4 regions of the Gordonia sp. UBA7860 genome follow, and region 3 is predicted to be linked to each of the others. Evidence: predicted binding sites of a transcription regulator. Region 3 holds the regulator's gene; each other region holds the start of a gene.
The links. Region 3 encodes LexA, which represses DNA repair genes until DNA is damaged. Its sites were predicted from a motif close to CGAACANNTGTTCG; they were not measured.

Region 1 (8,018 bases), on a different contig from region 3:
CCGGCGATGATCGCCTCCTTCGCGGTCATGCCGTGGATGTACTCCTCGCGTATTCGCGTCACCAGGAACACCTGGTAATCCATCGCGAGGCCGAACACCACGCCGATCAGGAAGATCGGCAGGAACGACAGGATCGGCTTGGTGTTGTCGATCAGACCGAACCAGCCCTCCTGGAAGATCGCGACAGTCACGCCGAACGTCGCGAGCACCGAGAAGATGAAGCCAATCGTTCCGATCAGTGGCACCCAGATCGACCGGAACACCGCGATCATGATCAGGAACGCCAACCCGACCACCACGATCAGATACGGGATCAACGCCTTGTCGAGTTTGGCCGAGAGGTCGGACATGATGGCCGTCTGACCACCGACGTGCAGTTCCGACCCTGCTCGCTGCGCCTCGGGACTGAAGTCGCGGATCTGCTCCATGAGGTCGTGCGTCGCCTGATCCGACGGCGCACTCTTGGGCGTCACCGAGATCAGCGCGGCGGTTGCTCCGACGTTCGGCTGCGGTGTGCCGTTGCCCAGCCAGGTCATCGTCGACGCGTTGGCGACGTCGGGCAGCGTCTTGATGTGCGCGACGGTCTCGGTGGCCGCCTTCTCGACCGTGCCGTTCTCGGAGTGCAGCACGACGAGCAGCGGGCCGTTGATGCCCTCGCCGAAGCCGCGCTGCAGCAGTGCCTGTGCGGGAGCCTCGTCGTCGCTGGAGAGCGAGAGCCCCAGTTGCAGCTTGCCGACCGGGATCGCCGCGAGTACCAGCACCGCGAGACCCGCGACAATGAACGGGATGGGTCGCCGAACCACCATGCGGCCGAAGCGAACTCCGTTGGTGTCGGCGGTGTCGGATTCTTCTGCGTGCTTGATCCACGGGATACGTGGGGTGAACGCGAAACGTCCGACGGCACCGAGCAGCGCGGGGATCAGGGTGAGCGCGGCGATCACTGCCATGAACACCGCGACGGCGGCGCCCGCACCCATCTGGGTGATCAGCGGGATTCCGACCACCATCAGCGCGACGACCGCGATGATCACGGTCAGCCCGGCGAAGACCACAGCGGAGCCGGCCGTACCGACCGCTCGACCCGCGGCGTCGGCTCTGTCACCGCCGCGCTTCACCTCGCCGCGATAGCGGGAGACGATGAACAGGGCGTAGTCGATCGACACGGCGATGCCGAGCATGGTGACGATCGCGGTGGCGGTCTCGTTGACCGTGATGACCTCGGCACTCAGCCGCAGCAGCATGATGGTGATCATCACGCCCATCAGGCCGGTGATCAGCGGGATGAACGCGGCGACGAGCGCTCCGAAGGCGACGATCATCACCACGAAGGCGACGGCGAAGCCGATCAACTCAGCCTTACCGCCCGCCTCCATCACGCTCATCAGCGAGCCCGTGGCCTCGACCTGCAGACCGTTGCCCCGATGCTTCTCGAGGATGTCGGTCAGCTGCTTCTTGTTCTCGACGGTGAGGTCGGTCAGCTCGATGTTCTGCCGCACCTGGATCAAACCGACCTTGCCACCGTCACCGAGGACCGACGACGCGAGCTCGGGTTTGGCCGTGGCGACGGTGACAGGGTTCAGAACCGTCGCCTTGTCGGTCAGCTCGGGCAAGGTGTGCAGGTCGGCGACGAGTGCGTCGATCTGTGCGGAATGGGCGGCCAGCCCGTCGTCCGCGGCAACGAGGACGCTCGTCGAGGCCTCCGATTGCTGCTTCATCGCCTCGGGGAAATACTCCTCGACCTGCGAGGTCGCAGTTCCGGAGTCGGTTCCGGGGAGTTCGAAGTCTTTCGCGAACTTGGGGTTCAACGCACCCACGAGTCCGATGAGCAGCGCGGCGATGACCACCCAGGCCCCGATCACCCACCACTTGTGGCGGAACGAGAACCGTCCCACCCGAAACAACAACGACGCCATCTGTGTGCACTCCCTCGAGAAGACTCGGACATTCCGGCAGCAACTAAGAAGTGTTAGTTGCTAACACTTGCGCTCCGGTATACCGATGGGCGACGTCGGTGTGCCACCTCCGAGCCGCGATTGTGAGCGACGTCCCACGCGGCCCCTTCCACCCGCTTTGCGAACGCATGTTCGATATCGGTGTAGGCTGTCGTCCATGAGCGCAGGAGTCCAGGGATCGATCTTCGACCTCGACGCCGAGTCACCACGGCTGCGCGATCTCGGATCGCACGTCGAACGTCGGGTCCTGACCAACGGCGCGTGGGTCGATCTGCGGCCCGGATGGATCGCGGGCAGCACCGACCTGTTCGACGCTCTGCGCGACGACGTTCCGTGGCGGGCCGAGCGTCGTCGGATGTACGACAGGGTTGTCGACGTCCCGCGGCTGGTCTGCAATTACCACGCGAGTGACGAACTCCCCGACCCGTTGCTCGTCGACGCGCGAGCGGCCCTGACAGCGCATTACCGCGACGAGTTACCCGAGGGCTTCGCGACAGCGGGCCTCTGCCTGTATCGCGATGGATCGGATTCGGTTGCGTGGCACGGCGACCGGTTCGGTCGCGGCGCCACCCACGACACGATGGTCGCGATCGTCTCCCTCGGCTCACCGCGCCCGCTGTCTCTACGGCCGCGCGGCGGCGGAGCGTCGTTGAAATTCACGTTGTCGGCGGGCGATCTGTTGGTGATGGGCGGGAGTTGTCAGCGCACCTGGGAGCACGCGGTACCCAAGGTCCGCGGCGTCGGCGCACGGATGAGCGTGCAGTTCCGACCGCCCGGCGTGTGGTGAGCCGCGGATACTTGGAACCATCACACTCCTGCGTGCGTCTGAGTTGGTGCCGTCGGTGAAATGCCGCGGGTCACATCACCACTGAGGGGACAACGCCGATGCCTTGGACGCCACATCTGACGCTGCCGATCAATCCACTAGAACTCGCACCCGCCGCGGTGAAGGAGAAGGCACGCGAGATCTATGGCGAAATGCGTTTCGGCATCAGCCCCGAAGAGATTGAAGCAGTAGCCGCGAGTTGGCGAGCGCAAGGCGGGGCCGTTGGCCGAATCGACCTCAGCGCCCTGTCGGCGGCCACCGGTTCGGGAAGCGATGTCGTTGCTGCTCTGCATTCCGCACACACCTCCGCGATCCCCACTCTCGAATCAATCGCCACCCGGCTGGAGACGCTCGGCAACTACATGCAGAGATTCAACGGTTCGGCCGCGGCGAGCGACGCCGCAGCCGCAGCATCGATGGAAGAGCTGCAGGGGCGCTGATGATTCCGACCATCTCGCAACTGCGCGTGTGGAGCAGCGATTCGATGATGGCCTCCGGCGAGGCAGCGCAGGCCGCGGCGTCGACACTCGACGCGGCAATCGACGCGGCGGTCCGTGCGTTCGATGGCGCGGGCCACTGGCGCGGCGCCGCCCACGCCGCGGCGCACCGTCGTGTAGTCGAGGAACGCGATCACGCCGACGAGGTGCGCAATGTACTGAATCAGATCGCCGATGAAGCGAAGGACGCCGCCGCCGACATCGCGCACGCCCGCGACTACGTGCTGCGCAGGGTCGACGACGCAATCGCCGAGGGTTTCGACGTCGCCGACACCGGCGAGGTCACCGCGGCCCCGGAGCCCGGCGATGAGGCGAGGGCAGAGGGCGACGTAGCCGCCGGTGACGACAGGGCATCAACTCTTCAAACCCGAATTCAGAACGGGCTGAACATGATTGGCGCTTACGATACCGACTTCGGAAAGCGACTCGCCGACCTCGCAGCAGACCTCGCAGCAATGGTCGAAGGACAACCCGACGTACGCCTGCCCGATGGCACCTCCGCCGATGCGGACGACGTGATCGAACGACTCAAGGGCATGAAACCTCACGATATGCGCACGCTGCTCGATGCGATGAGCCCAGCAGACTTGCGTCGACTCATCGCGGCTGACCCGATCACCATGGGCAAACTCGATGGAGTGCCATTCCCGTTGCGCATCAACGCGAATGAGATCAACATCCGCAACGCGCTCGCCGACGAGAGGCAAGCCGGCCGCGGCGAGGGTCCGCGCGCCAAGAGGCTGGCCGCGTTCTTACGCCAGGCACCGGACCCTCGTCGCGCTGCCGCCTACGACAACGCCGACAGCGCCGACTTCCCCGATGATCACCTGGTCGAGCGTTCGTTCGTCGCTTTCGACAACAGCGAGAACGGGCACTTCATCGAGATGATCGGAGAATTGGGACCGCACTCGCCCAATGCAGCGGTGTACGTACCAGGAACGGGCACCAACATGAACGACAGTGCGACGAACACGAAGTCGGCCTGGAACATGTCGAAGCGGACTGGCGGCCCCGTATTCGTCTACGCAAACGGCGACCTACCTCAGACGATGGGATACGAAGGTTGGCCGAGGATCGCGACCGACACGCTCACAGGTGCGCGCGCGGGAGTTGGGCTGGCGGGAGCGGCCGGACTGATCCCCGGGGCAACGGTCGGGGGCGTTCCGGCGGTGTTGGCGTCGATCAATGATTCTGCTCTCGACCCTCAGTTGGCCCGGGAGATGGCACCGGGACTCGTTGGTTTCAGCCACGCACTCGACGCCGAGATCGCGGCTCATTGTCCGGACGCGAAGACCACATACATCGGCCACTCGTACGGAGGTTCCGTCGTCGGCTCGGCCGAGCAGATCGGCTTACGGGCCGACCGTGTCATCTACGCATCGTCAGCCGGCACCGGAGTCTTCGACACACCGTGGAGCAACCATGACGTCGAACGCTATTCGATGACTGCGCCGGGCGATCTCATCCAGGCCTCGCAGTCGTTGCCAGTCAATCCGCATGGCGTCGACCCCGATACCGCTCGAGGAGTCGAGCGGATGGACACCGGTCTTTACAGCGGTGAGAACCAGGAACACCGCGGGCTGGTTCACGGCGTTCGTGGGCACGGCGAGTACTGGAACGATCCCGGTTCTGACGCCTTCGAGAACATGGTCAGGGTGGTCCGCGGCGAAACACCGACGCCCTATGTGGAGCGCGCGTCAGACATGCCGGGCGTCGACGCCGGGCGCGCGTACGCAGAGTCGGCGCAGGCGCACACCGGGGAAGCCGTCGAGAAGGCCCGTGTGCTGCTGCCACCGCTGCTGAAGCTTCTCGACGACCTTCAGAATGGCGGAGTTGACCTACCCGGTGTTCCCGACATCCCGCTGCACCTGCCGAAATAGCTTGCGCAGCGTCACTTGTCGGAGTGTTTGGATGAGCCCGTCGCCATCCGGATCGCGGGACCGAGCAGTCCGGAGATCAACCCGCCGATCGACAACGGCGTCTGGCCGTCGAGTCCGATCGGGGCGTACATTTCGGTGATCTCACTGCGCCCCCGCACAACTCGACGATCAACCGCCGTCCAGTGCTCACTCTCGCCCTCCGACGCGTCTATCGCCTCGCCGCTGGCAAGAACCGGATACCGGCCGCTGCGAGCCGCCTCCGACAGACGCGCGCACTCATTGACCGGGTCACCGATCACTGTGTACTCGTAGCGCTGCTCGGCACCGATGTTGCCCGCGAACACGGTTCCGTAAGAAACTCCGATCCCCCACCGGATCTCGAGCGCTTCGGTCAGGCCCCTGGCGAGGTCGCGCGCGGCGGCGAGCGCCGCGGCTGCGGGGTCGTCGAGTTCGACGGGGGTACCGAACACAGCGAGTGCCGCGTCGCCCTCGAACTTGTTGACGAAGCCGCCGTGTCTATCGACCACGTCGGCGACAACGGAGAAGAACGAGTTGAGGAGCGCTGCAGTATCTTCCGGCGCCCGATGCTCGGCCAGCGTGGTGGATCCGACGATGTCGACGAACAGCACCCCGACCCGACAGTTCGATCCGTGCATGCCTGCACCGCGTTCGATGGCGAGTTGCGCGACGGTGTCGCCGACGTGGCGCGCGAACAGTTCACGCATCCGCTCACGTTCGTCGAGGCCCTCCACCATCTCGTTGAAGCCGTGTTGCAGCACGCCGAGCTCCGACGAGTCGTACACATCGACATGGGTGGTGAGGTCGCCGTCCTGGACCCGCTGCACGGCGTGCCGCAGTTCGGTGAGCGGGTCGATGATGGCCTGCCCGACCAGCATGATGACGCGCACGCCCGCAGCGAGACCGACCGCGGCCAGCACCACCGTCGTCCAATCGATCCGGCCGGCGGCCGGAGGCAGCAGGCCCGATCCCCTCCCGAGGTTGATGATCAGCAGTCCACTCATCGGCACGAGGCAGCTGATGGCCCACACCGCGGCCATGCGGGCACGCACGCCCTGCACCGCATGGGTTGCTGGGTGGTCCTGCAGCGCGATGATCAGCAGCGGGCGCGCCGACCGTTCGGCGAACAGGTAGGTGAGGCAGCCGATCGACATGCCGGCAAGGGCGAACGCGACCGCCACCCCGAGGAGGTCGTCGGCGCTGAGCCTGCCCAGCGACAGCAGCACGTAGCTGAGCACGGCCAAGAGCCAACCGACGATCGTGGCCGCCGCCTGCGCGAACGGGATTCTCTGGACGGACCGTCGACGCTCCCGATCGGCCTGCTCGCCACTGATGAACCAGCGCAACTGCGGCACCATCACAGCGAAGACCAGCACGACATTGACCACGAGACCGACGCCGATCGTCGCGACGACGGCCGGAAAGTTCGGTGCGCCCAGCGTCGTGGCGAAGGTCATCTGGCCACCGTTGTACGCCAGCTGGACCAGCAAGAATGTCTCGAGGCCGACGAGCACGTTGCTGCCGACGATTGCCGAACCGGCGATCACGCTCGCGCGGCGGGCGAGCCGAATCCGCTCCGCCCGGCCGATGCCTCCCCATTCGCGCAACGTCGGAGGTCGCTCGACGCCCCACACGAATGTCGAGTATCGACGCCGCGCGCGAGACCATCTGTCATCGTGGTCGCGGGAGCGTTGCGGTTGCACCGAGGCGCCTTTCTGCCTGTCGTGTCACATAAGACAGTTCATTGTGACAGGCGAAATGCCGGGATCAGAACTCGATCGCGTGGGACGACGCACGCCCAAACGCCACAACGGCCGGCGCCGCTCCCGGGGGACTGACGGGAACGGCACCGGCCGTGGGCTCGTACGTCATGTCGAGGTCATCGACTCATCGCACGAGGGGTCATGAACAGATCAGGCCTGCGCCTTGAGTGCCTCGATCTCGAGGTTGATGGTGACCTTGTCGCCGACGACGACGCCGCCACCCTCGAGCGGCATCTCGATGTCGATGCCGAAGTCCTTGCGGTTGATCACAGTGGTTGCCTCGAAGCCGGCAACAGCGCCCTGGCCCATGCCCGGGTTCGATCCGTTGAACTCGAGCGCGAGGTCGACCGACTTGGTCACGCCGTGCAGGGTGAAGTCGCCGGTGAGCACGAAGTTGTCACCGTCGGGGCGGACGCTGGTCGAGACGAAGGTCGCCTTGGGGAACTTCTCGGCGTCGAAGAAATCGGCCGACTTGATGTGACCGTCGCGCTGCGGGTTTCCGGTGGTGATGGTCGTGACGTCGATCTCGGCCTGCACCGAAGGGGTGCCGTCCTCAGCAACGGTGATGGTTCCGCTGAACGACTCGAACTTGCCGCGAACCTTGCTCACCATCAGGTGCTTCACGACGAAGCCGACGGTCGAGTGGGTGGGGTCGATGTTCCAGACGCCTGCCTCGATGGGGGCCTTGACGGTGCTTGTGGTCATGGTGAAACTCCTCGGCTTCTTGTCTTTTCCGGTTGTGGTCCGTGGACCGTCTGTTCGGCCCATCGCTCGTTCTAAACGGACCGCGGTCCGATTTCATTCCCCTGAGCCGATTTTTTTACTTCCAAGCGAATACCGGCTGCTCGAAGCCGTCGACGCGGGTGTCGCGACCTCGCAGGACGACCTCGACAAACTGATAGATCACCGCGGCAGTCGGCGCGTGCAGCAGCGCGGAGTGACCGCTCGGCGAGTAGTCGTCGGGGTCACGGCGAAGCCCTGGGATGCGGAGCTGGATGACCGGACGCGGCGATTCGGGGATCGCGATGAACCGAGGTTCGTCGAGCAGGTCGTCGAGAGGCACGAAGAACAGTTCCGACACC
Region 2 (8,018 bases), on a different contig from region 3:
GAACTGGATGACTCCCTGCAGTTCGAAGGTCGTCGAATCGTCGGAGGTACGGACGTCGCGCAGCACGGTGGTTCCGTAGGGTTCGGCGTCGACCATGTGCATGTTCATGTCGGCCGACAGCCGACGGAACGCCAACACACCGCGCGTGCTGTTGCCGTGTTCGTCGAGCCGTGGCGAGAAGACGGCGATGCCGCATTGGCCGGGCAGCGTTCCCAGAAGTCCGCCCGCCACACCACTTTTCGCCGGAATACCGACAGTGGTCAGCCACTCCCCCGCGCCGTCGTACATGCCGCAGCCTGCCATCACCGACATCACTTGACGCGCGATGCGTCGACTCATCACCCGCTCGCCGGAGACGGGATGTACGCCGCCGTTGGCAAAGCACGCTCCGATCACGGCAAGATCCTTGGCGGTCACCATGATTGAGCACTGTTGGATGTATCCGTCGACGATGTCGTGCGGCGCGTCGTCGACGATTCCGTAGTTGCGCAGCATGTGCGCGATCGCGAGATTGCGGTCGGCTGAGTCCATTTCGGACGTGTGGAGCGCTTGGTCGATGGCCAGTTCACGTCCGGCAAGTGTGGAGAAGAAGCTGCGCGCCCGCTCCACGCGGGACTCGACGTCGGCATCGTCGTCGACGAGTAGCCCGTGGGTGGTGATCGCGCCGGCGTTGATCATGGGGTTGCGCGGCCGACACGTACCGCTCTCGAGTGAGAGTTCGTTGAAGGCCTCACCGGACGGTTCGACGCCGACCTTCTCCAGCACCGCGTCGAATCCGCGGTCGGCCAGGGCTGCCGCATAGGCGAGCGGCTTGGAGATCGACTGGATGGAGAACTCGACCTCGTCGTCGCCGACGCAGTACGTGCGGCCGTCAACGGTCGTGACCGCGATCGCGAAGAGATCGGGGTTGGCCTCAGCCAGGTCCGGGATGTAGTCGGCGACGGCCCCGCTCTTCTCGGCGTCGAGCGAATCGAGGACCTCGGTCAGATAATCGCGGACGGGTGACTGCATACAGGTAGACGCCTCCTTGCGCTTTGCTGTCCACGGTACCGACGCCTGCGCGCGCGTCCTCGCGGCGCGGCGGGTTCGACGGGGTCGATCCGTATGACAGTGTGGGCGATTTTCGGGGGTAACGTCATACAGCGCCCCCTGTACGAGTGGCTGGTGTCCGTCATCCAGAAGAGCGGTCGTACAACAGATCCCGAAAGAGTCGCAGCCTCATTGTGGGTCGCGCTACACGGGATAGCGGTCCTGTCGTCAACGGGCGCCCTCGAACTGACCATACCGGGATTGAACGTCGTCGAGATGATTCGTCACACCGTCGGAAACACCGGCTGCTAACGCTTTCACCTGGGCGGACAGAATTGTCAGACCTCGAATGTATGTTCTGACTATGGCATCGGAGAACCCCGACGGCACCGGCCCGCTGACACCCGACGAATCACCCGTCGTGCCCGCGGCCAACAGTCATGCGCATACGCCAGCAGTTGACGCACCGACCTCCGACGTCGAGACACAGCTGACACAGCTCGCCGACGACGAACGCCTCTACTCACGTGAACTCATCGAGGTGCTTTTCCACACCAACGCGATCAAGGCGTGCGCCGACTATCGCATGCTGCAAGCCGCAATCCTGCTGTACGAAGAACGCGAGGCCGAATACCTCCAGCGCATCGACGCTGAAATCGGAACCGGCGAGCACGCCGTCCCCGACGGCTGTACCGACCCCGAACAACTCGCCGCGCTCCTGACTCAGAACAACCAGAACCCGCTGGCCCGCTTCGGCCCCGATGGCCTGACCACAGCCATCGCCGAGCTCGGCGCCGCCCTCTGCCTCACACCCGGCCAAGCCAAGAAGATGATCGAGACCGGCGCAGCCCTGCGCTACCGCATACCCCGAACCGCAGAACTGTTGGCAACCGGCCGTATCGACCTACCCCGCTTCCACGAAGTCGTCGCCCGCACCGACAACGTCGACGACGCGCATCTCACCGCCGTCGATACCGCACTCGCCGCAGCAATCAGCGCACGAGAACCCATGTCCATGACCAGGTTTCGCACCATGATCGACGCCACCGTCGAACGCGTCGATCCCGACGGCGCCGCCCGCCGCCGCGACACCGCCACCAGCCGCCGCTACTTCCGCATCCGCCCCCACCGCGACGAGCCCGGTCAGTCCAGAATCGACGGCCAACTCCCCTGCACCGCGGCAGCGATCCTCGACACCCGGCTCGAAGCGATGATCGCCGACACCCACCCCGACGATCCCCGCACCCACGCTCAACAACGCGCCGACGCACTCACCGCCCTCGCTCAGGGCTACCCGACACTCCCCTGCACCTGCCCCGACTGCGCCACCGTGTCCGAGACTCCGTGCAGCGAGACTCCGTGCAGCGACAACGTCGACGACAAGCCGAACCCCTCAGCCACCACCGTCACGAACCCGGTCGCAGCAAATCAGAGCTCCGCCGCCCTCGCGCCGCGGCCGATGTTCCACATCGTGGTCAATCTCTCGACTCTCCTCGGCCACGACAACAACCCCGCGTTCCTCGACGGCCATGGCCTGATCGACGCCGACACCGCCCGCCGGCTACTCGCCGATGCCACCCGGAACTACATCCACCCCAACCGCGTCACCCCCAACAACAAAGCCGCCTACCGCTATCCCATCCCCGAGAAACTGCGAGCCCTGGTCAAGGCAGGCGAACTCTGCTGCACCTTCCCCGGCTGCACCAACAAAGTCGCCAGCGCCGACGTCGACCATGCCAAGCCGTTCAACCATGGCAATCCGAAAGACGGCGGACTCACCGAGCGCGCCAACCTGCGCCCGCTGTGCCGCTTCCACCACCGCCACAAAACCTTCGCCGTCGGCTGGCGCGACCATCAGACGCCCATGGGCCGCGCCATCTTCCGGTCCCCGGGCGGCTACCACTTCGTCGGCAACGCGTACAACGGTCGCGACCTCTTCCCCGACCTCGACGAGCCCGATCGCCTAGACCGACGCATCCCCGGACGGCTCGCCGCCGCTCATAGCGCGCGCATCGGACAACACCGCGCCGACACCCGCGCCTGGCGGCTCGCCAACGACCCCGACACCGGCGACCCGCCCTTCTGACCCACGCCCGCACGAGCGCCAGCCCCCAGACACCGTCTCGGGGGCCACACGCCGTCGCGCCGCGGCGTCCGGCGTCGACCAGTACGGCCCCCTGCTAGAAATAGACGCGTGACGTCAACGCAGAGCCCGACCACCGACGACTCCAGTCCACAGGCTTCTGCGACCCCTCAGCGTCGAGTGAATCGACACGCCCGCACACTGATTGACCTGGTCATCGCGGTGATAGTCGGAGCGGTCGTGGCCTTCGTCGGCCTCAAGGCCATCGACGCGGTGCAGTGGCCCGCGTTCAACTCGTCGAACGTCACCCGGTCGCTCACCACGGCGGGCCAGGTGGTGGCCGTGGCGATCCTGGTGATCGCTGCACTGCTGTACCGCTACGGCAAAGCTCGGTGGCTGGTCACGCTGCTGTCGGCGGCGGGCATCTCCGGTCTGGTCACGGTCACTCTCGGTATGCCGCTCGGTGCGACGCGCCTCTACCTCTTCGGACTCTCCGCCGACCAGCAGTTCCGCACCGAATACCTCACCCGGCTGACCAGCAGTCCGCACCTGGCGGACATGACCTATCTGCACCTGGCTCCCTACTATCCGGCGGGATGGTTCTGGGGCGGCGGCCGCTATGCGTCGTTGATGGGTCTGCCCGGCTGGGAGGCGTTCAAACCGTGGGCAATCCTCTCTATGGCGGTCGCCGCGGCGATCGGAGTGGTGCTCTGGGCCCGCATGGTGCGCGCCGACCGCGGCATCGCGACAGCGCTCGCCGTCACCGTCGTGACGCTGATGTACGCGGGTCCCGAACCGTACGCGGCGGTGCTGATCATGATCGGCGTCCCGATGCTGATCCCTATGCTCTACGGTCTGCGCGGTCGTTCCCGTCACGTCGACGGTCCGACGGCCTCACTCCGCTCCGGCACGAGTTGGGCAGCGGTGGTGGCAACCGGCCTCTTCCTCGGTCTGAGCGCAACCTTCTACACGCTCTACACGGGACTGTTCGCGGGCGTCGCGATCCTGATGGCGTTGGCGCTCATCGTTCACGGCTGGGTCAACGCCTCCAACAAGGCGCTACCCCGCGAAGAAGTGTCGAAAACCCGACGCGGCGTCGTCCTGGCTGTGCTCGGGCGGCTGGTGGTGATGGGTGTCATCGCCGGGCTCATCGCATTGACCGTGTGGGCTCCCTACCTGCTCGCCCGATTGCGCAGTGAGCCGGCGAGCGGCGGCACCGCCGAACACTATCTGCCAGAACGCGGTTCGTTTTTGCCGTGGCCGATGTTCCACCTCAGCCTGGTCGGCGCGATCACCTTCATCGGCCTCGTCTGGATTCTGCTCCGATTCCGCCAACGCACCATCGCCGCGGCACTGGGCATCACGGTCGTCGGCATCTACCTGATGAGCCTGCTCTCGATGCTGGCAACTGCTGCCGGTACGACGCTGCTCGGCTTCCGACTCGAACCGATCCTCGTCGCGGTGCTCGCGGCGGCGGGAGTGTTCGGCGTCGTCGAGCTTGCCCACTGGGCCGTCGGCAGATTCGGTGACGTGCGCGTCGTGGTCGGGGTACTCGCAGCTCTCGCGGCAATCGCTGTGGCACAGAGCATTCCGGCCTATCTCTCCAACGAGATCACGACCGCCTACACCGACACCGACGGCTACGGAGACCGTGCCGACAAGCGTCCGCCCGGGGCCGAGTCGTACTACCCGCAGATCGACCAGCTCATCGGCGAGAAGACCTTACGCCCGGCGACCGACAACGTCGTGCTCACAGCCGACTACGGATTCCTCTCCGTCTACCCGTACTGGGGCTTCCAGGGACTCACCTCGCACTACGCAAACCCGTTGGCGGAGTTCGACAAACGAGCCGCCGCCATCGAAACCTGGTCCAAGGCATCGTCGGCCGACGACCTCGTCCGCCAACTCGACGCCGCGCCGTGGACTCCGCCGAACGTGTTCTTGTTCCGCTACTCCGCGGACGGCTACGCACTACGCCTCGCCGCAGACGTCTACCCGAACGATCCAAACGTCAAGCGCTACACGGTGACATTTGACCCGAACCTCTTCAACGACCCACGTTTCGAGGTCACCGACGTCGGACCTTTCGTTCTGGTGGTGCGCAAGTGAGCGCCTTCGAGATCACCGAGGTCGACGCCACGTCGTCGACGGCGTATCTGGTGCACACACCCGCGGTGAATTGGGTTCTGCTGCGCGATGATTCGGGCATCACACTGATCGACGGCGGATATCCGGGCAACGCCGACGACGTGGTGGCCTCGATCGAGTCGATCGGCGCACACCCCACCGACATCAGAGCCGCACTGCTCACCCACGCTCACGTCGACCACATCGGAGGGCTGGCGAAGCTGGTGGACCGCTTCGGATTCCCGGTCTTGGTCGACCCCGCCGAAGTGCCACACGCACACCGCGACCTCCTGCAGCAGGCGGGCCCACTCGACATCGCCGCGGTCGCGTGGCAGCCACGCGCGTGGCGCTGGCTGGCGATGGTCACACCTCTCGGCGTACTCAGCCGGGCCGGAATCGCCACCGCACAACCCTTTTCGACCGACGGCACCCTCGACCTCCCCGGGCGACCACAGCCGGTGGTTGCTCACGGCCACACCGACGGACACAGCGCCTTCCTCGTCGCCGACGGCGCGGTACTCGTCTCGGGCGACGCCCTGATCAGCGGCCATCCGCTCTCCGGACACGAAGGGCCGCAGCTACTTCCGCGCTTCTTCAACCACGACGACGCCGCGACCCGACGCAGCGTCGAATCGTTCACCGACCTCGAGGCGACAGTGCTCTTCCCGGGACACGGACCTCGCCTCGACGGCCCCGTCGCCGAGCTGGCCCGAGAAGCCCTGGCTCGATAACCCCGGCACGATCAACTGGGGGCGAAAAACCCCCGGCGCGCTGAGCAATCCGTCAGGAGCGGTCGATCGTCCCGTGGCCGCGTTGGCGTCGTACACCCGACAGCAGCGTCGCGGACTCTTGCGCGCCGTCGGTCTCGGACAGCGAACGCCCATGAGCGGCAAGCACGTCGCGCGTCTTTGACAGCTCGCAGTTCCACCCGGCAGCGTCGAGATGCTGCGCGACGTCTACATCGCTGCGCCACAACTTCCGCACCTCCGCAAACGGGTCAGCAGAATCGTCGACAACCGACGACGCCGCGCGGCGCACGGTCGCCCCGATCCGTGAGCCGGACTCGGATGCCGCGGTAATGCCCTCGATGACACGTAGGCCGAGTTCGTCGGGCAGATACACGAACAGCCCCTCGGCGAGCCACGCCGACGATAGGTCTGCCCGAAAGCCCTTGCCCTGCAGGGCGCGCAGCCAGTCATCGGCCAGATCGGAAGCCACCACACGACGGTCGACGGTCGGCGCAAGACCCGACTGTGCGACGAGATTCTCCTTGACCTCGACCACGGACGGCCTATCGAGCTCGAAAAGCTTTGCTCCCGAACCGAATCGAGCCGAAATCCCCGACCGTCCAGCCCCGAACCGAGGATCACGAACTGCGTGATGCCGTCGCCGACGGCATCGGCGAACACCTCGTCGAGGAACACCGTGCGCGCGACGATCCAGTCGTACATCGCTCGGATCTTGTCCGAACCGCCTCCATCGGCACCGTCGCGTCCACCGAATTCGGAGCCGCGGGGCCGGATTCGTGCGATCGCCTCGGCCAGTGGGTCGTCGAACAATGCGTCGTCCCTCGACGACTCGACAGCTCGCGCCCACGCGACACCCAGCGCCGTCCGTCCGAGATCGTCGAGATCGGCCATCAGCCCAGGACCTCCACGAGGCGTCGAATCGCGAACTCATAGCCGCGGATGCCGTAGCCGATGATCACTCCCGAGGCGAGCGGCGACACGAACGAGTGGTGACGGAACTCCTCACGCTTGTGCACATTGCTGATGTGCACCTCCATGATCGGAACGTCGGGGATCACGAGCGCGTCGGCCAGCGCGACCGACGTATGCGTCCACGCGGCCGGGTTGATGACGATTCCGCTGATATTGCCGCGCGCCTCGTGCAGCCAGTCGATCATCTCGCCCTCGTGGTTGGTCTGCGCCGCTCGCAGGCCGTAACCGAGTTCACCGGCGGTGCGTTCGGCGAGTTCGACGACGTCGGCGAGCGTCGCCGAGCCGTACACCTCGGGCTGTCGAATCCCGAGCGTGTTCAGGTTGGGCCCATTCAACAGCAGGATCGGCAGCGGTTCGGTTCCCGTGGCGTCGGTCGACATGGTTCCAAGCCTATCCACCGGCACCGGCCACACGTCCATACTCTCCACCGCCGACACCCACGAAACCGCCACACCCACGAGACCGCCAGACCCACGAGCGCGTCAGACGCACGAGTGACCGAGAGTTCGCGACGTCGCACGCGGCCGTTAGGATCACTGCTTGTGCAATCGCAGACCGTGAGACGAGCGAAACTCATCGCGATCGTCACCGGCCTGCTCGGAGTATTCCTCGCGCTCGCCACACCGCTGATGCCGGTCAAGCAGACCACGGCGGAGATCAACTGGCCCTCCACCGGCAGCGTCGAATCCAGCGAGATCGGATCGGTCTCGGCACCACTCATCTCGTACGTCCCGATCGACCTCGACGTCTCGGTTCCGTGTTCGGCAGCCGAACGGCTCGGCGCCGACGATTCGGTCTTGCTGTCGACGACCCCCAAGCAGGCAGCGAAGTCGGCTGAGCGCGGGCTGTTCATCCGCCGCACCGGGAACCCCGCCGATCCGCCGGACAAGCAGAGCATCGAAGTCGTCGTCCGCAACGTGCCGCTGGTGTCGGCCACGCTGGCCGACATGCGTTCGCAGGGATGCCGTGACATCGTCGTCCACGCCGACTCCGACGCCGTGACCGCCGAGTTCGTCGGGATGACGGCCCCCGCCGGCCAGTCCGACTCCGGCAGTACC
Region 3 (8,018 bases):
GGCCGATCGACTGGCCATGAGTCAGAGTCCCTACGCGTCGCCCGACGCGCTGTATTCCGACTGCACCCGCAGGGCGATTCGCGACATCGCGCCCGCAGCAGTCGATCTGGGCTCGATCCGCACGCCGTCGGCCTTCGACGAACTCGTCTCGGCGCTCCGGCCGCGCATCTCAGCGGCGGCGCCGGAGTACTTCGCACTCGCCGTCGAGGTCTTGCGCGAGGTGGCTCCCCTACGTGCCGAGATCGACCGCCATTCGGGTCAAACCGCATGCGACGACGTCGCCGAACAGTTCAACAACCTGGTCTTCGACGGATTCGTCCTGGCCACGGCACGCGAACACCTGCAGCACGTTCCGCGATACCTGACCGCCGCACGGCAGCGTCTCGAGCAACTCCCTGCCGCGGCCCTTCGCGACCGCGATGGAATGGCCGCCATCGACAGAGTCACCGAGCGGTGGAACCAGCGCCTGACACAGCTCCCCGAATCGCGCCGAGACGCCGTCAGCGAGGAAGCGCAGTGGATTGTCGAGGAACTTCGGGTCAGCCTCTTCGCCCAGAAGCTCGGGACCGCCTATCCCATTTCGGAGAAACGCGCGCTACGAGCTCTTGACCGACTCGGTTGACACCGGACGCGGTGGAGTCGTCGCTGAGTCGACGGCGGGCGGGGTGTCGAGGTCGTCTGCGCCTTCGTGGGAACCGGTGAGGTTGCCCTGGAGGTCGTCGATCTCGCGTTGAAAGTCTTCGAGCGAATCGAACGAGCGATAGACCGAGGCGAAACGTAGATATGCCACCTCGTCGAGGTCGCGCAGCGGGCCGAGAATGGCCAGACCGACCTCGTTGCTGGGGATCTCAGCCGAACCCGACGACCTGACAGCGTCTTCGACCTGCTGAGCCAACTGTGCGAGATCGTCTTCGTTCACGTGACGTCCCTGGCATGCGCGGCGCACCCCGCGCATCACCTTTTCTCTGCTGAACGGCTCGGTCACTCCGTTTCGCTTCACGACTGCCAAAACAGCACTCTCGACCGTGGAGAAACGTCGCCCACATTCGCTGCACGCGCGACGTCGGCGGATTGCCTGCCCCTCATCGGCGACACGCGAATCGACGACCTTGGTGTCTTCGTTCTTGCAAAACGGGCAGCGCATGTAGTCCTCGTGCGAATCTCGGGACGCAGCGGCTCCGTCGGTCTGGCGTGGTCCGATCGTCTGACGACCGGCGGAAGCGAAACCGCAGCGGTGACCGTGTCGGTTTCCGACTGGACCCTGTGACATCGAGAATACCGCCAGCGCTCAGCGGTACGCGGGTGTGACAAGCGGTTGGCCAACGCGCAGCCCGCTCGACGGCAGATCGTTGAGGTCGATGATCTCGTCGATGACGGTTTGACGCGGCATATCGGGCGCGACCCGCGCCGCGATCGAGCTCAGCGATTCGCCGGAACGCACATGGACCACCTGCGTAGAGGTCGAAGCCGGCATATTCGCCCGCTGGTAGTCGGCACCGATGGTCCCGACCACCCACACGGTCAGTGCCAAACCGATTCCCGCGAGCACCGCCAATATCGCAGCCCGTCGTCGACGGGCCGCCACCAGCTCGCCGACGCCACCGGCGCATCGCGTGCCTGCGGGACGCGTAGAGGTGCCGTGATCGAACGTGATCCGATGTCGACGCTGCGGCGAGACGTCTGCGCCGGCTGCCCGTCGGACCTCACTTGTTCGAACACGTCCCGCCACACGCAGCTCTTCGCTACGGACGGCATTCGACGGCGCGCGTCCACTGACCACCGTGGCGCGGTGAACCCGGGAACGAGGCGTTTGTGCAGGTCGAGGGGGTGCAGATCGGGCGGTCGGCGGTGTTGCCACGGATGCACTCGACGTGCTGGGAACCGAGCGGGTCACCGGGTTTGTCATCAGGCTGGTCATCGCTACCTCCAATGGTCGATCAAGCGTTCGATGAACTGATGTTCGAGTTCTACCAGAGGGGTCCGACAAAGTCCTGCGACACGTCGAACAAATGTTTGATGTTGTCCGTGGCCTCCGCTACTGTCGGCGCCAGACGATGGAAGAAAGACGCACCCACCCCGCTTCACAACAGCAGCCAGTTCACAACAGCAGCCGCTTCAAGATCAGGAAGGACGGAACCGATGACAGAGAAGTCACGACGCAGCCCGTCGTCGCCCAAGGGCAACGGTCGCAGCGTCGAAGGAAAGAAGAGCGAAGGCGGCGAGGAGGCACCGATCCATCCGGCCGTCGCCGAGGCCACACTCACCGGTCGCCAGCGTGACGTCCTCGATGTGATCCGAAAGTCGGTACGCGAGCGTGGATATCCGCCGAGCATTCGAGAGATCGGCGACGCCGTCGGCCTCACGTCCACCTCATCGGTCGCTCACCAGTTGCGCACCCTCGAGCGCAAGGGCCTGCTGAAACGGGACGCCAACCGTCCGCGAGCGGTCAACGTCTCCGAGGCTCCCGACGCACCGCACTCCGATGCCATCAACGGAGATCTCCCGACGCCCACGTTCGTTCCGGTACTCGGCCGTATCGCGGCGGGCGGTCCGATTCTCGCGGAGGAGGCGGTCGAAGACGTCTTCCCGCTCCCGCGTGAGCTCGTCGGTGAGGGCTCGTTGTTCCTGCTCCGCGTCGTCGGCGAATCGATGATCGACGCCGCGATCTGCGACGGCGACTGGGTCGTCGTACGTCAGCAGAACGTCGCCGACAACGGCGACATCGTCGCAGCGATGATCGACGGCGAGGCGACGGTGAAGACCTTCAAACGCAAAGACGGCCACGTCTGGCTGATGCCGCACAACCCGCTCTTCGATCCGATCCCCGGAGACGACGCCGCCATCCTCGGCAAGGTCGTGACGGTCATGCGTCGGGTGTGATGCACTGAACCTGGCCCCGCAGGTCACTGACCAGCGGGGCCTGTATCAGTGGTCGAGTTTTTCGGCAGCGGCACGTCGGGCGAGTGCCGGACTCGAGGTGGCAAGCGCGGCAGCTGCCGCGGTCCGGCACTGCTCCATGGTTACCGTCGACAGCTTCGCCCCGACTGCTGCTGTCGCGGCCGGAGCCGCCGACAGCGAGGTGACTCCCAGTCCGACGAGCACACACGCGAGCGACGGGTCGGCCGCGGCCTCACCACAGACGCCGACGGGCTTGCCCTGCTGGGCGCCGGCCGTCGCGACCTGAGAGATGAGTGCGAGCACCGCGGGTTGCCACGGGTCGGTCAGTTCGGCGAGTTCTGCCGACATCCGGTCGGCCGCCATCGTGTACTGCGTGAGGTCGTTGGTTCCGATCGACACGAAGTCGACCTCAGCCAGAATCGCCGGCGCCAGGATCGCCGCAGCCGGGATCTCGATCATCACTCCAGCCGTCAGACCACGCTGACGGACGAGATCGGCGAACTGTGCGGCCTCCGCGGCCGTGGCGATCATCGGTGCCATGACCCACGGCGTCGTACCGGATTCTTCTGCCGCGCGCGCGATCGCGTCGAGCTGAGTTCGCACGATTTCGGGGTGGTCATCGCCGATTCGGTTACCGCGTACGCCGAGTGCGGGGTTCGCCTCGTCCGGGTGCTCGATGAAGGCCAGCGGCTTGTCCGAACCGGCGTCGAGCGTTCTGATGACGACTTTCTGGCCCGCGAACGCTTCGAACACGTCGCGGTACAGACGCGTCTGTTCGTCGACATCGGGTTCATCTGCCCTGTCGAGAAATGCCAACTCGGTGCGGAACAGCCCGATCCCCTCGACCGGCGCATCGGCAGCGCGACGCGCCGACGCACCATCGGCGACATTCGCCAGGATGGCGACGTCGGTGCCGTCGGCAGTTCGGCCAGGACCACGCCACGCAGCGACAAGCGCTGCCTCCGCAACGCTGCGCTCGACGAGTTCGCGTGCCTCGGACTCCTCCGGCTCAACGGTGATCGACCCCGCACCGCCGTCGAGCAAAACCATTGTGCCGCTGGTGATCTCACTCAATCGCGCCACGGCGACCACGCACGGGATGCCCAATTGTCGCGCGATGATGGCGGTATGACTGGTCGGTCCGCCGAGACGCGTTGCCAGCCCGACGATCACCGCGGGATCGAGCCCGGCGGTATCCGCCGGAGCGAGGTCGTCCGCGAAGAGGATCGACGGTTGGCTCGGCGTCGGAATTCCCGGCTCCGGCCGACCGAGCAACTCGGCGACCACCCGGTCACGAACGTCGTTGAGGTCGGTGATCCGCTCTGCCATCAACCCGCCGAGTTTGGCGAACATCTCGGAGAACTGCGCCGTTGCGGCGACCGCGGCGGCAGGTGCCGGCACCCCCTTCGCGACACGGGACTTTGCCGCACCGATCCATCCCCGATCCTCGGCCAACCCGGCGGTCGCGGCGAGAACCTCGGCCGCAGCTCCCGACGCGTGCGATGCGCGATCACGCAGTCTGCCCGCGACGACTGCCGCGGCGGCGACGAGGCGTTCCGACTCCGCGTCGCGCTCGTCGTCGGCGATGACGCGATCGGTGCCGAGTGACGTCTCGTCGTACTCGACGCGCTTACCCGGCCACAACACCGGCCCGTAGGCAAACCCCGCGACGACGGGTGTTCCTGTCAACCCTCCCTGACCGTTCATGGTGACCCGATTCTCCGTTACCAGGTGATTCTCCATTGCGTCTGCTGCCTTCCGGGTCGATCGGCCGGGTGCGGTGATCTGTGAGGAATACCCGGCGTCGTGAATTTCTGTGATCAAAGTTACTCGCAACGCTTGACTTGTCAACACATACGGGCGTAAACACAGATATATCAACATTGAATCCCACACAGAACCAATCACGCGGTGATCCACAAAACACAGATCCACCAGCAGCCAGATCCACAGAACACAGACCCACAGATGGTTCGCCGAAAGGTTGGCCACACCACAGATCGGAGACGACAGGTGTACGCCGAAGAGCGACAGCGAGCAATAGCCGATCAGGTGCGCGCGCACGGTCGCGCATCCGTGACCGCTCTCGCCGACAGGTTCGACGTGACGAGCGAAACCGTGCGCCGCGACCTCGCGGTGCTCGAGCGCAGCGGTAGCGTGCAGCGCGTCCACGGCGGAGCCGTCAAGGCCGGGACGGTCGAGGTGGTCAACGAGCTCGGACTCGCCCAACGCGAGTCCTCGCAGACCGCAGAGAAGGCAGCGATCGCCCGAGCTGCGATCCGGTTTCTGCCCTCGGACGGTGGATCGGTCATCTTCGATGCCGGAACCACCACCTACCAGGCCGCCAAGCTGCTGCCCGCCGATCGCAGGCTCACGGTGATCTCGACGAGTCTCCAACTCGGGCAGGCCCTCACCGCACACGAACGGGCCACCCTGCTCATGGTCGGTGGTCGGGTCCGTGGGCTCACGCAGGCCGCAGTCGGAGCCGAGACCGTCGCAGCGCTCGGAAAGATGCGGGCATCTGTTGCCTTCCTCGGCACCAACGGGATCAGTGAGGGCCACGGCCTGTCCACCCCCGACGCCGAGGAGGCCTCGGTCAAGTCGGCCATCGTGGCTGCCGCGCAGCGCGTCGTGGTGCTGGCCGACTCGTCGAAGATGGGCCGCGAGGACTTCAGCTCGTTCGCTCCGCTCGACGAGGTGGACGTCCTGATCACCGACGACGGAATCGACCCCGAGTTCTCGGCGGCGCTCTCGGCACACGGCATCGAGGTCGTGATCGCATGATCCTCACAGTCACAGCCAACCCGAGTCTCGACCGCACCCTGGAGATCGCAGGACCGTTGATGCGGGGCGAGGTGCAACGCAGTACCTCCACCCGGGTCGAGCCGGGCGGCAAGGGCGTCAACGTGTCCCGCGTCGTCGCGGAAGCCGGCATCCCCACCGTCGCGGTACTGCCCGCCCACGCCGACGACCCGTTGCTCACGGCGCTCGACGCCGTCGCACTGCCGTACCGCACGGTCGACATCGACGGTCAGATCCGAACCAACATCACGGTGGCCGAGAACGACGGGACGACCACGAAGATCAATGCGCCCGGTCACACCCTCACGCCTTCCGAACTCGACGAACTGACAGCGCTCGTACTCCGGGGCGCCGAGGACGCGTCGTGGGTGGCACTGTGTGGCTCGCTTCCGCCGGGAGTTCCCGACAACTGGTATCGCCGCATCTCCGACCGCCTCGTCGACAGCGGACGCCGCGTGGCGATCGACACGTCGGGCGCACCCCTGGGCGCGGCGATGTCGGGGCCCGTCGACCTGATCAAACCCAACGACGAAGAACTCGCCGAGGTCAGTGGCATCGACCCTGCCGAACTGACCGCTGCCATCGCCTCGCGCGACTACCTGCCGGTCGTGGCGGCATCGCGCACGCTGATCGCCACCACGCAGGGAGCGGTACTCGCGACCCTCGGTGCGGCGGGTGCGGTACTCACGACGGCTGAGGGTAGTTGGCTGGCCACTCCGCCGCCGATCGTGCCGCGCAGCACCGTCGGAGCAGGTGATGCGTCGCTGGCCGGATACCTCATCGCGTACACGGCAGGCGCCTCCGAACCCGATCGTCTGCGCACTGCAGTCGCCTACGGCTCGGCGGCCGCCGGACTGGCAGGGACGCAGCCACCCCTTCCGGCACAGGTCGACGTCGACTCGGTCGATGTCGTCGAACTCTCAGGAGCCGCCCCGATCACGTGACCCCACAGCCTCCAGTTCCTGTACGCGAATCGCCACCAAGCTCACCGACCACAACCGGAACACTCGCTCTCCGGATTACACAGAAATCGAAGGAAGACCCATGTCCGACAACATCATCACCGCAGCGACGGTGCATCTCGATGTCGATGCAGGCAGTGATCCCGCCGCCGTCATCACCTATCTCGCCGAGAATCTCGGCGAGGCGGGGCGAACGACCGATCCGTCCGAACTGAGCCGCGCCGCACTGGCCCGCGAGGCGAAGTCGGCAACCGGTCTGCCCGGTGGGATCGCGATTCCTCACGCACGCGCCGCGTCGGTCACCACCGCCAGCCTTGCCTTTGCGCGGCTGTCGAACAAGGTCGACTTCGGCGCACCCGACGGCCCGGCCGACCTGGTGTTCCTCATCGCGGCACCCGAAGGCGCTGCCGCCGACCACATGAAGCTGCTGAGCTCGCTCGCGCGAGCACTCGTGCGTCCCGACTTCGTCGCCGCCCTCCGCGAGGCGCCGAGCGACGAACGCGTCGTCGAACTCGTGGATGAAGCCATCAACCCTGCCCCGGCAGGCTCTCCGTCGACAACCGCCACGCCTGCGGCTGGCGCAGCCACCACTGCCGCGGTCCCGGCAGCAGGCACGAAGACCGCGGAAACCGCGAAGACACTGGGGGGTTCCGATTCGCAGAAGCGCCCCTCGATCGTCGCGATCACCGCATGCCCGACCGGGATCGCACACACCTACATGGCCGCCGACGCACTGAAGTACGCCGCGGAGCGTGCGGGTGTCGACTTCCATGTCGAGCCGCAGGGCTCGTCGGGCACCACGCCGTTCACCCCCGACGTCATCGCAGGCGCCGACGCCGTCATCTTCGCCACCGACGTCGGTGTGAAAGGCAAGAGTCGCTTCAGCGGAAAGCCGGTCATCGAGTCCGGGGTCAAGCGCGCCATCAACGAACCCGACAAGATGATTGCCGAAGCCGTAGAGGCCTCGCGCAATCCGCATGCCGCACGCGTCGACGGATCGGCGGACGACGGTGCCGCTGCAGCGGAGGAATCGGGGTCGAGCCTGTCGTTCGGCAAGAAGATCCAGCAGGCACTCATGACCGGTGTCAGCTACATGATCCCGTTCGTCGCGGCAGGCGGACTGCTGATCGCGTTGGGCTTCCTGCTCGCCGGATACCAGATCGCCAACAAGACACTCGATTCATCCAAGACGCTGTCCGACGGCGCCTACATCGCACTGAACAACAGCCTCTGGGATCTACCCGCGGGCGGTCTCGGCCAGTACCTCGGCGGTGTCAGTTTCGCGATCGGCGCGCTCGCCATGAGCATGCTGGTACCTGTCCTTGCGGGTTACATCTCGTTCGCGATAGCCGACCG
Region 4 (8,018 bases), on a different contig from region 3:
ACGGCGGTCGACGAGCGACTGATTGGCCTTGCGCTCGATTCCGAGTCGGTAAGAATCCTGAGCGGCCTTCGTCGACAACCACAGGCTCAACCCCAAACCGACGACAAGCAGCGCGAGGACGGGCACCACGAACGGAACCGACCGTGCGCGGCTGAACAACGAGCCACGTCGTACACCCGAATCGAGGCCACCACGCGTCGACGTAGAGCCCTGCGCCACAACGCGATTGCGACGCCGATCGAGTGCGCGCTGCGCCGCTCGCGAGCGGTTAGCTCGCTCCGATTCGAGATTCTCCCGACGTGGACGACGGGTTGGCGTTGCGGTGCCTGTACCTGCACTGTCGGCGACGGTGCGGTCGTCGAGCACTGTCATGACCGATTCCTCTCGACACGTTCGATGGCGCGGACCCGGACGGGGGCCGACCTCGGATTCTCGGCGAGCTCGGCCTCGCCTGCCTGCTCGGCACCTCGGGTGATGAGCTTGAATTCCGGTGCGGTTCCGGGCAGTTCGACCGGAAGCCCGGGAGGCGACGTCGAGGTGGTGCGAGACGCGAACTCACGCTTGACGATCCGGTCTTCGAGCGACTGGTAGCTCATCACCACCACACGTCCGCCCACCGCAAGCGCATCGAGTGCCGCAGGCAACGCCAGGCGCAGGGCGTCGAGTTCGTGGTTCACCTCGATCCGCAAAGCCTGGAACGTGCGTTTCGCGGGATGCCCACCCGTCCGACGTGTGGCCGCAGGGATTGCGGCATAAAGCAATTCGACGAGCCGCCCACTTGTGGTGAAGGGTTCGGTCTCACGGGCCCGCAGGACGGCGGATGCAATCTTGCCTGCGAAGCGTTCTTCGCCGTACTCCGACAGCACGCGCGCGAGGTCGCCGTGCGAATACGTGTTGAGCACGTCCGCCGCGGTCAGGTCGTCGTCGGGATTCATCCGCATGTCCAGCGGGGCGTCGACGGCGTAGGCGAATCCGCGATCGGCGCGGTCGAGTTGCATCGACGACACACCGAGATCGAAGAGCGCACCGTCGATGTGGTCGACGCCCGCGGCCGCGAGGACGTCGTCGATGCCGTCGAATCGAGACTGGTGAAACGAGATCCGGTCGCCGAATCGGGCGAGGCGATCACGCGCGATGTTCAAGGCTGACTCGTCACGGTCGATGCCGATGACACGTGCGTCGTCGAACTCGGTGAGGATCAGCTCGCTGTGGCCGCCCGCCCCCAGTGTCGCGTCGACGAACACCGGACGTTCGATATCCGAGACGTCGTCACCAGTGGCCGTCAATGCCGGCGCGAGAAGTTCGGTGATCCGCCGTGCCATGACGGGCACGTGGCCGAACTCTCCGGAACGACGTTCGCCATCGTGTGGCGCGTTCACCGAATCACCTCCCGACGCGTGCTGTCTGCACGCCCCGACCCGTTGCGGCCACGCACACTCATCTCGAATCCCTGACACAGACGCTGGTTGCCCCGCTCGGGCTCGCCATGCGTCACGGTGCCGGGGTTGCCCCTCCCATGACTGCGAACTACGCACATACGAATGCCGTGCGTCGCAGGCTGTGTCGGGTTGTCTCGCCGGGTGAAGCGAGGTCCCGGTCCGGTCGCGCACCTGGCGTTGGGGAAGTACGCCAGGGTCGTTCCGGACCGGGGCCTCGATCCACCCGAAGCCCTGTCCATCGTGTGCCATTCCTCGGCTACAAGACCGCGTTCAGTGCGGCCGAGTTGGCTGCCGAGAAGTTCTCCTCGTGCTCGTTCTGGTACTCGCGCCACTTCTGCGCGTCCCAGATCTCGAGGTGATCGAAACTGCCGAACACCACGCATTCCTTGGTCAGCTCCGCGTACTCCCGATGATCGGGAGACAAGCTGATCCGACCCTGCCCATCCGGACGCTGCTCCTCGGTGCTGGCGAAGAAGTAGCGCTGGAAGGCCCGCGCCTGCGGATCGTTACGGGATGCCTCCACGATGCGGGCGGCGATCTCGTCGAACTCCTCGGCTCGGAACACCGACAGGCTGTGGTCTTGGCCTTTTGTGACCATCACGCCTCCTGCCAGTGCGTCGCGGAACTTTGCGGGCAACGTCAGTCGCCCTTTGTCGTCCAACTTGGGTGTGTAGGTGCCGACAAATCGAACGGACGACATGTCGACACCTCCTGCCCCCTGAGCGATCCGTTCCGGTCCGTCTCACCCAGTGCTGCCACAGTACCCCACTTTCCACCACTTTCCACCCCTTCCACCCCCTGAAGTCGGCGCAGACAACTATTGATGCAGGTCAGCGAAGAGAAATGTGGTGGTGCATGTCGCGACCTACCGCGTGTCCTCGCCGCCGACAGGCGTGTCCAGAAGGACATAAGAGCACCAAAGTGACTGATGGGAGCAGATTTCGCGTGCCTGTGGGGCGTTGTGGGGCGACCGGTGGGGCGGTGTGGGGAGCCAGGGTGGGGCGTCGTGGGGATATCGGGTGGGGATATCGGTGGGGAAACCCGCGGGCGGCGTGAGAACCAGGGTGTGGATGGCGAGAGAAGCGGCGCACGGCAGCCCTGTGGGATCCAGAGAGCCCCGACGATGAGGCAGTCACGACATACGACAGCAGGGCAACACATCGGTGCGATGTGTTGCCCTGCTGGTCTGAGAAGTGGCTCTGCGGTACGGCTCGGCGGGCGGTGGTGGACTCGTAGATGTCTGTCTTGTCGAATGCCGTGGGTGCTGCAGCATACAAATTTTTAGATGCGGCACACATGTAACCGCTGAATGCGGCTAGGCCTGACTCTCGAGCACCACGAAGGCCAGGAGGCGAGAGAAGTGAGGCGCCTGATCAGTCAGGCGGCTCGGTCACTCTTGGTCGAAGCGGCGGTTGAACCGTTCTTCCATGCGCTCGGTGAACTTGCGCTTGTTGCCTGCCGGACGGGCGGTGTCGGCGGGTGCCGAACCCTCGGAAGCCGAACGTCCACCACCCCAGAGAGCAAGAAGACCCGCGCCGAACATCACGAGAAAACCGATCAGACTGACGACAGGAAGGCCGGCGATGCTCAGACCCACCAGAGGACCGACGATGAGCAGCACAAGACCGACGGCGAAGATCGCCGCCGCCTGAAGACGACGACGACCCGACGATCGGCCCAGCCGTCGACGCTTCACGCTGGACGCGAACTTCGGGTCCTCGGCGTATAGAGCACTTTCGATTTGTTCGAGCATGCGCTGCTCGTGCTCCGAGAGTGGCACCGACCCTCCTTACTACGTTGCCGATTCACACTTCAACGAGATTGTGGCGACCGCGGACGCCCGTCTCGTGACATGTGTTCGCGGCTTACAGCTTCCATGATACGAGGTGATCGCAAGCCCGACCACCATAACCATCCGACGGTCACCTCAAGTGCGCCGATAGACACAAATTGAGACCAAGGATCACGCCGAGCGAAACCGCCTGGCATGCCCACAGAAGCCTCCGACCACCGGTCAGCGCGTGGGCCGCGGTCTCGAGCGATGTGTTCTCAGGCGATGTGGTCGAAGCCGTAGTCGGACCTGTCGACCGACTGGTGTGCGAGCTTTCCCTGTTCGTAGCCGACGATGATGTCCTCGACGGCATCGAGGAACGACAGCACGCGGGAACGGAGCGCGGCGACCGCCGAGCCCTCGACCGAGCGGCGCAAACCTGACTCGATCTCCATACGAACAGCCGACAGCCGAGCAAATGCCTCGGCGAACTCGGCGAGATCAGGAACAGCCGACGAGATGCGCGACCACGCGTTCGGCGATACACGGCGGGAAACACGCTTGGTCGGCGGTTCATACACCGCGAGCGCGGCACCCGCCGCGCGCAGTGCCGCGAGGTAGTACTGGCGGAAACGCTCGGCGTCGTCTGGCACACCGTCGGCGTTCTCCACCAGGATCTCCGCGCGTTCGAGGAGGTCACGAGCGCGGACGACAACCACGGGGTCGATCTCTGGACGCACCACCGCACCTCGCCGTGCGTGGCGCACTGTGCCGCGCGTCGGCCTGTTGACTGCCATGTCGCGCTCCCTTCGGTGTTGCGTCTTCTCGAACGACCCGGGGATGTGACCGAGTCCCGGTGCGGTCCGACGATGCACGCTTCCCTCGTCCGTCGCCGGACCGCCCGGACTGTCGTGGGTGAAGCAGAACGGCTTGCGGAGGCACGTTCATCGAACACCCGTTCGACATATTCAATATAGCTAGAACGGCGACACTCTTCAAGTGGAGATGTGGCCCCAATCCAGACAGCAGAAGCGTAGAACTCGGTACCGACATTCCCGATCCGCCGCGGCCTGCCACGGACTCGACGCGCGGCTTGGTGTAGAAGGAAGGACGACGAGCAGTTGGCGACCCGACTCGTTCGGTTGACCGGGCAGGACGCCCCGGCCTGGCTCGACGCTGCCCTGAACGTCTACGTGACCGCGATGGACTACCCACGCGGTACCGAACACCACCGGGTTCCGCTTTGGCGTGAGCACATCGCCCGTCGCGGGTGGACCGCATACGCCGCGCTGACGGCCGTTCCCCCCGACCTCCGGCTCGACCCCGACACACAGCGTCGACTCATCGGCCCTCCGGTCTCGCCGTCGGGGCACGAGATCATGGTCGGCATCGCCTACGGCTATCGCGGTGCCGACGACCAGTGGTGGAATCACCAGCTCAGAACAGGGCTCCGACTCTCGGGTTGCAGCCGTGAGACCATCGAGCGCGTCGCCACGAACTACTTCGAACTCACCGAGCTGCACGTTCACCCGACCGCCCAGGGCCACGGCATCGGCGAGTGGTTGCTGACCGCGCTGCTGAGCGACCGCGAAGAAGACCATGTCCTGCTGTCCACCCCGGAGATTCCCGCCGAACAGAATCGAGCGTGGTCGCTCTATCGCAGGATGGGCTTCGACGATGTGCTGCGGCACTTCACCTTCACCGGCGACCCACGCCCCTTCGCCTTCCTCGGTCGACGACTCCCGCTCGACGCCGCGCCGGAACCGATCGTGGGCACACCACGCACACCACCGCCGGCAGCGGCGCGGTGAGCCGCTTGACCCGCTCCGGCCACCAGCCCCGGCACGACGCCGTTGTCGTTGGCGCGGGTCACAACGGCCTCATCGCGGCCGCTTACCTCGCCCGCGCCGGACGCTCCGTTCTCGTCGTCGAACGCGACGACATTCCGGGCGGTGCCGTCTCGACCGTCGAACGTTTTCCGGGCTATCGCGTCGATCGCGGGTCGTCGGCGCATCTGATGATCCGACACTCCCCGATCATCGACGAGCTCGACCTCTCCGCCCACGGGCTGCGCTATATCGACTGCGACCCTTGGGGTTTCGCACCCGCGACGCAGGACGGACCACCGCTGGTGTTCCGCACCGACCTCGACGCGACCTGTGCGTCGATCGCCGCGGCGTGCTCGGACGCCGACGCGGACGCCTACCGACAATTCGTCGGCGTGTGGGGACCGCGGTCGAGGGCTGTGCTCGATGCGTTCAACTCCCCGTCGACACTCCCCCGCTTCGGACGAGCATTCGCCGGCATCGGACACACCGCCCACACCGCGCGCACCGGGTTCATCGGTCGACGTGCGGGGTCGCTCATGTCGGCGACCCAGGAACTGATGATGTCCGGCGACGCGCTTCTCGATCGCTGGTTCACCTCCGAACGACTCAAAGCGGCTCTCGCGTGGTTCGGCGCGCAATCGGGTCCGCCCATGAATGCACCGGGAACCGCGCCCATGGTCGGGTTTGCAGCGCTCATGCACCGGATTCCCCCTGGCAGGTCCGTCGGCGGCAGCGGCGCGCTCACCGAATCCCTTCTGCACCGGCTCGACGCCGACGGCGCGCAGGTGCTCACCGGATCGCCCGCGACGTCGATCAGCCGGTGTGGCGATCATTGGTGCGTGCAGACCGCCGGGGACAGCCACTGCTCCCGTCAGGTAATCGCCGCCTGCCACATTTTCGCGACACTCGACATGCTCGACGCCGGGCGAGCTGCTCCACCAGCGGAGATCGGCCGATGGCGTCGCGAGATCGATATCGGTTCCGGTATCGGGATGGCGGTCCGGCTCGGCACGCGTGCCCTGCCCGCCTACCGCGACCTGCCGTCGGACCTCCCGCCGCACGGCGTGCATTCGGCGCTGGGACTTCTCGTCACCGACCGCGCGCAACTTCGTCGCGCGTATACCGCGGCCACAGTCGGCGAGTTACCACCACGCCCACCGTGCGTCGTGATGAGTTTCTCGGCGATCGATCCGACACTTGCTCCCGCACAACGGCATTCGATCACGGTGTGGTCGCAGTGGCACCCGCGACAGCTGCGTGACGGCCAGTGGTCGACGTCCGGCTCGGTCGCCGCGGACGAGATCCTGGCCGAAGTCGATCGCCATGCGCCGGGATTCAGCGCGTCGGTCGACCACCGTTACGTCCAGACGCCCGCCGATCTGGAATCGGAGCTCGGGTTGGTCGGCGGCAACATCATGCACGTCGAGATGACGATCGATCAGATGTTCACCTATCGGCCGCACCCCGACCTCGCCGGGCATCGGATACCGGGCGCGGCCGGACTCTTCCTCGCAGGGGCGTCGACGCATCCCGGAGGCGGGGTGACCGGTGCCAGCGGACGGATCGCAGGACAGCTCGCGATCGCGGCGAGTCGGCGGCGGCACTGACAGTCCGACACAACTTCATCTGGCACGATGAGCACGTGCAACCGGCTACCACGCGACGCCCCACCGATCCGACGAGCCGACGTACCGTGCGAACCACGATCGCGTCGCTGTTGATCCTGCTCACGGCAATTCCGCTGCTGTCGGGGTGCCTGACCCGCTCGACAACTGTCGGCGACCGGTATGCCGGCACGATCATCGTCGCGACCTCGCCCGACAATCCCAGCGGCGCGCCGCGACTCGACATTCCCGAGTCGATGCACAACAACGTGTCGACCTCCGACTACCGCGAGGGCCCGCGCACCGGCCAGGGCGGCGACTCGGCGAACCCGTCCGCCTCCGCTTCTGCGGGTGCCCCCTCCGCGAGCGCCTCGTCCACGGCCGCACAGCCCGGAGCGACAGGGCAGGGCGCGAGCCGGGTCGGTACCAGGGCCACATTCTCCGATCTGACGGCCGGTCAGCTCAGTCAGCTCGGAGACATCGTCGCCAACGCGTTCGGCGACACGTCGATGACGATGGAATTGAACGCCAAGCGCAGCGGCGACGTCGTCCGCTTTCGCGGCAGCGCCGATCTCAACGGACTCGATGAACGCGACTACCTGAAGTTCACCCTGGCGTTCGCGGGTCCGATCACCGCGAGCAACGTCCCGAAGCAGGATTCCGAGACCTCCGTCACGTGGACGCCCGAACCGGGCAAGGTCACCGAGTTCATCGCCGACGCGACCTACCCCGACCCCGCGACCGCGGCGTTCACCGGGTGGACGTGGCTCCTCGTGGTCGTGTGCCTGCTCGTCGTCGCACTCGTCATCTGGTTGGCGTACTCGCACCGCGACACCAGCCCGCGCCCAGGACGGCCGCGGCCGGTGCGTCGAACCGCACCCGCCCAAAAGGCGACGACACCGCGGGCCACCGCATCGTCGACGACGACCTCCTCCGGCGCAGGCGCAGATGCCTCCGCGGCGGGTGGCCAGAAGCCGGAGAGCGGCGGCCCCACCGGCTAAGCGCTGTGTAGTCCGGCGATTATTCAACCGGCGATTATTCAACCGGCGATTATTCAACCGGCGATTATTCAAGGGGCAGTGCGCGTTGTCGCTACCCCTACAGCGCTGACGTGCCACGATCAGAGCTTGTGAGATCGGCTATCGAAGTGACCGTGGACACACACTGGATCAACTCCTGGTTTGTCCGCGCCGTCGCACTCCCGATACTTACCGTCGATGGCGCCGCGCACACCCTGGCCTGGCGACAGCCGTTCCGCATCGCCGTCGCGGGTAGCTAGTTCGACGAGACGAGCGGCAGGGCGTCGGAGGTGTCGACGCCGAGGCGGTCGAGCACCTCGCAGGTGGCCTTGGCGAAGTTGAGGCTGATGAAATGC

Region 1: B3T59_RS13435 (alpha-ketoglutarate-dependent dioxygenase AlkB) is a predicted target of LexA. The motif match lies at 2,074-2,087, and genes of this name have one in related genera.
Region 2: B3T59_RS18060 (HNH endonuclease signature motif containing protein) is a predicted target of LexA. The motif match lies at 1,376-1,389, and genes of this name have one in related genera.
Region 4: B3T59_RS19930 (SAV_6107 family HEPN domain-containing protein) is a predicted target of LexA. The motif match lies at 4,159-4,172, and genes of this name have one in related genera.

What each region holds. Positions count from the first base shown of each region.
Region 1 covers NZ_DLSO01000107.1:24,408-32,425, reverse strand. The annotation lists gene B3T59_RS13440 (MMPL family transporter) at 1-1,913, opposite strand, end outside; gene B3T59_RS13435 (alpha-ketoglutarate-dependent dioxygenase AlkB) at 2,110-2,739, shown strand; gene B3T59_RS13430 (hypothetical protein) at 2,838-3,218, shown strand; gene B3T59_RS13425 (alpha/beta hydrolase) at 3,218-5,155, shown strand; gene B3T59_RS13420 (adenylate/guanylate cyclase domain-containing protein) at 5,167-6,807, opposite strand; gene B3T59_RS13415 (YceI family protein) at 7,087-7,641, opposite strand; gene B3T59_RS13410 (NUDIX hydrolase) at 7,757-8,018, opposite strand, start outside.
Region 2 covers NZ_DLSO01000144.1:50,998-59,015, forward strand. The annotation lists gene B3T59_RS18055 (glutaminase) at 1-1,011, opposite strand, end outside; gene B3T59_RS18060 (HNH endonuclease signature motif containing protein) at 1,394-3,115, shown strand; gene B3T59_RS18065 (galactan 5-O-arabinofuranosyltransferase) at 3,224-5,221, shown strand; gene B3T59_RS18070 (MBL fold metallo-hydrolase) at 5,218-5,970, shown strand; gene B3T59_RS18075 (class I SAM-dependent methyltransferase) at 6,023-6,523, opposite strand; partial or broken gene B3T59_RS18080 (class I SAM-dependent methyltransferase) at 6,619-6,879, opposite strand; gene aroQ (type II 3-dehydroquinate dehydratase) at 6,879-7,340, opposite strand; gene B3T59_RS18090 (arabinosyltransferase domain-containing protein) at 7,503-8,018, shown strand, end outside.
Region 3 covers NZ_DLSO01000165.1:74-8,091, forward strand. The annotation lists partial or broken gene B3T59_RS20295 (DUF3418 domain-containing protein) at 1-622, shown strand, start outside; gene nrdR (transcriptional regulator NrdR) at 596-1,144, opposite strand; gene B3T59_RS20305 (LysM peptidoglycan-binding domain-containing protein) at 1,289-1,729, opposite strand; gene lexA (transcriptional repressor LexA) at 2,140-2,880, shown strand; gene ptsP (phosphoenolpyruvate--protein phosphotransferase) at 2,926-4,641, opposite strand; gene B3T59_RS20320 (DeoR/GlpR family DNA-binding transcription regulator) at 4,912-5,682, shown strand; gene B3T59_RS20325 (1-phosphofructokinase family hexose kinase) at 5,679-6,644, shown strand; gene B3T59_RS20330 (PTS fructose transporter subunit IIABC) at 6,745-8,018, shown strand, end outside.
Region 4 covers NZ_DLSO01000158.1:44,863-52,880, reverse strand. The annotation lists gene B3T59_RS19950 (hypothetical protein) at 1-372, opposite strand, end outside; gene rsmH (16S rRNA (cytosine(1402)-N(4))-methyltransferase RsmH) at 369-1,322, opposite strand; gene mraZ (division/cell wall cluster transcriptional repressor MraZ) at 1,696-2,139, opposite strand; gene B3T59_RS19935 (DUF3040 domain-containing protein) at 2,830-3,219, opposite strand; gene B3T59_RS19930 (SAV_6107 family HEPN domain-containing protein) at 3,489-4,007, opposite strand; gene B3T59_RS19925 (GNAT family N-acetyltransferase) at 4,332-5,021, shown strand; gene B3T59_RS19920 (phytoene desaturase family protein) at 5,018-6,646, shown strand; gene B3T59_RS19915 (LppM family (lipo)protein) at 6,682-7,644, shown strand; gene B3T59_RS19910 (hypothetical protein) at 7,791-7,922, shown strand; gene B3T59_RS19905 (methylenetetrahydrofolate reductase) at 7,919-8,018, opposite strand, start outside.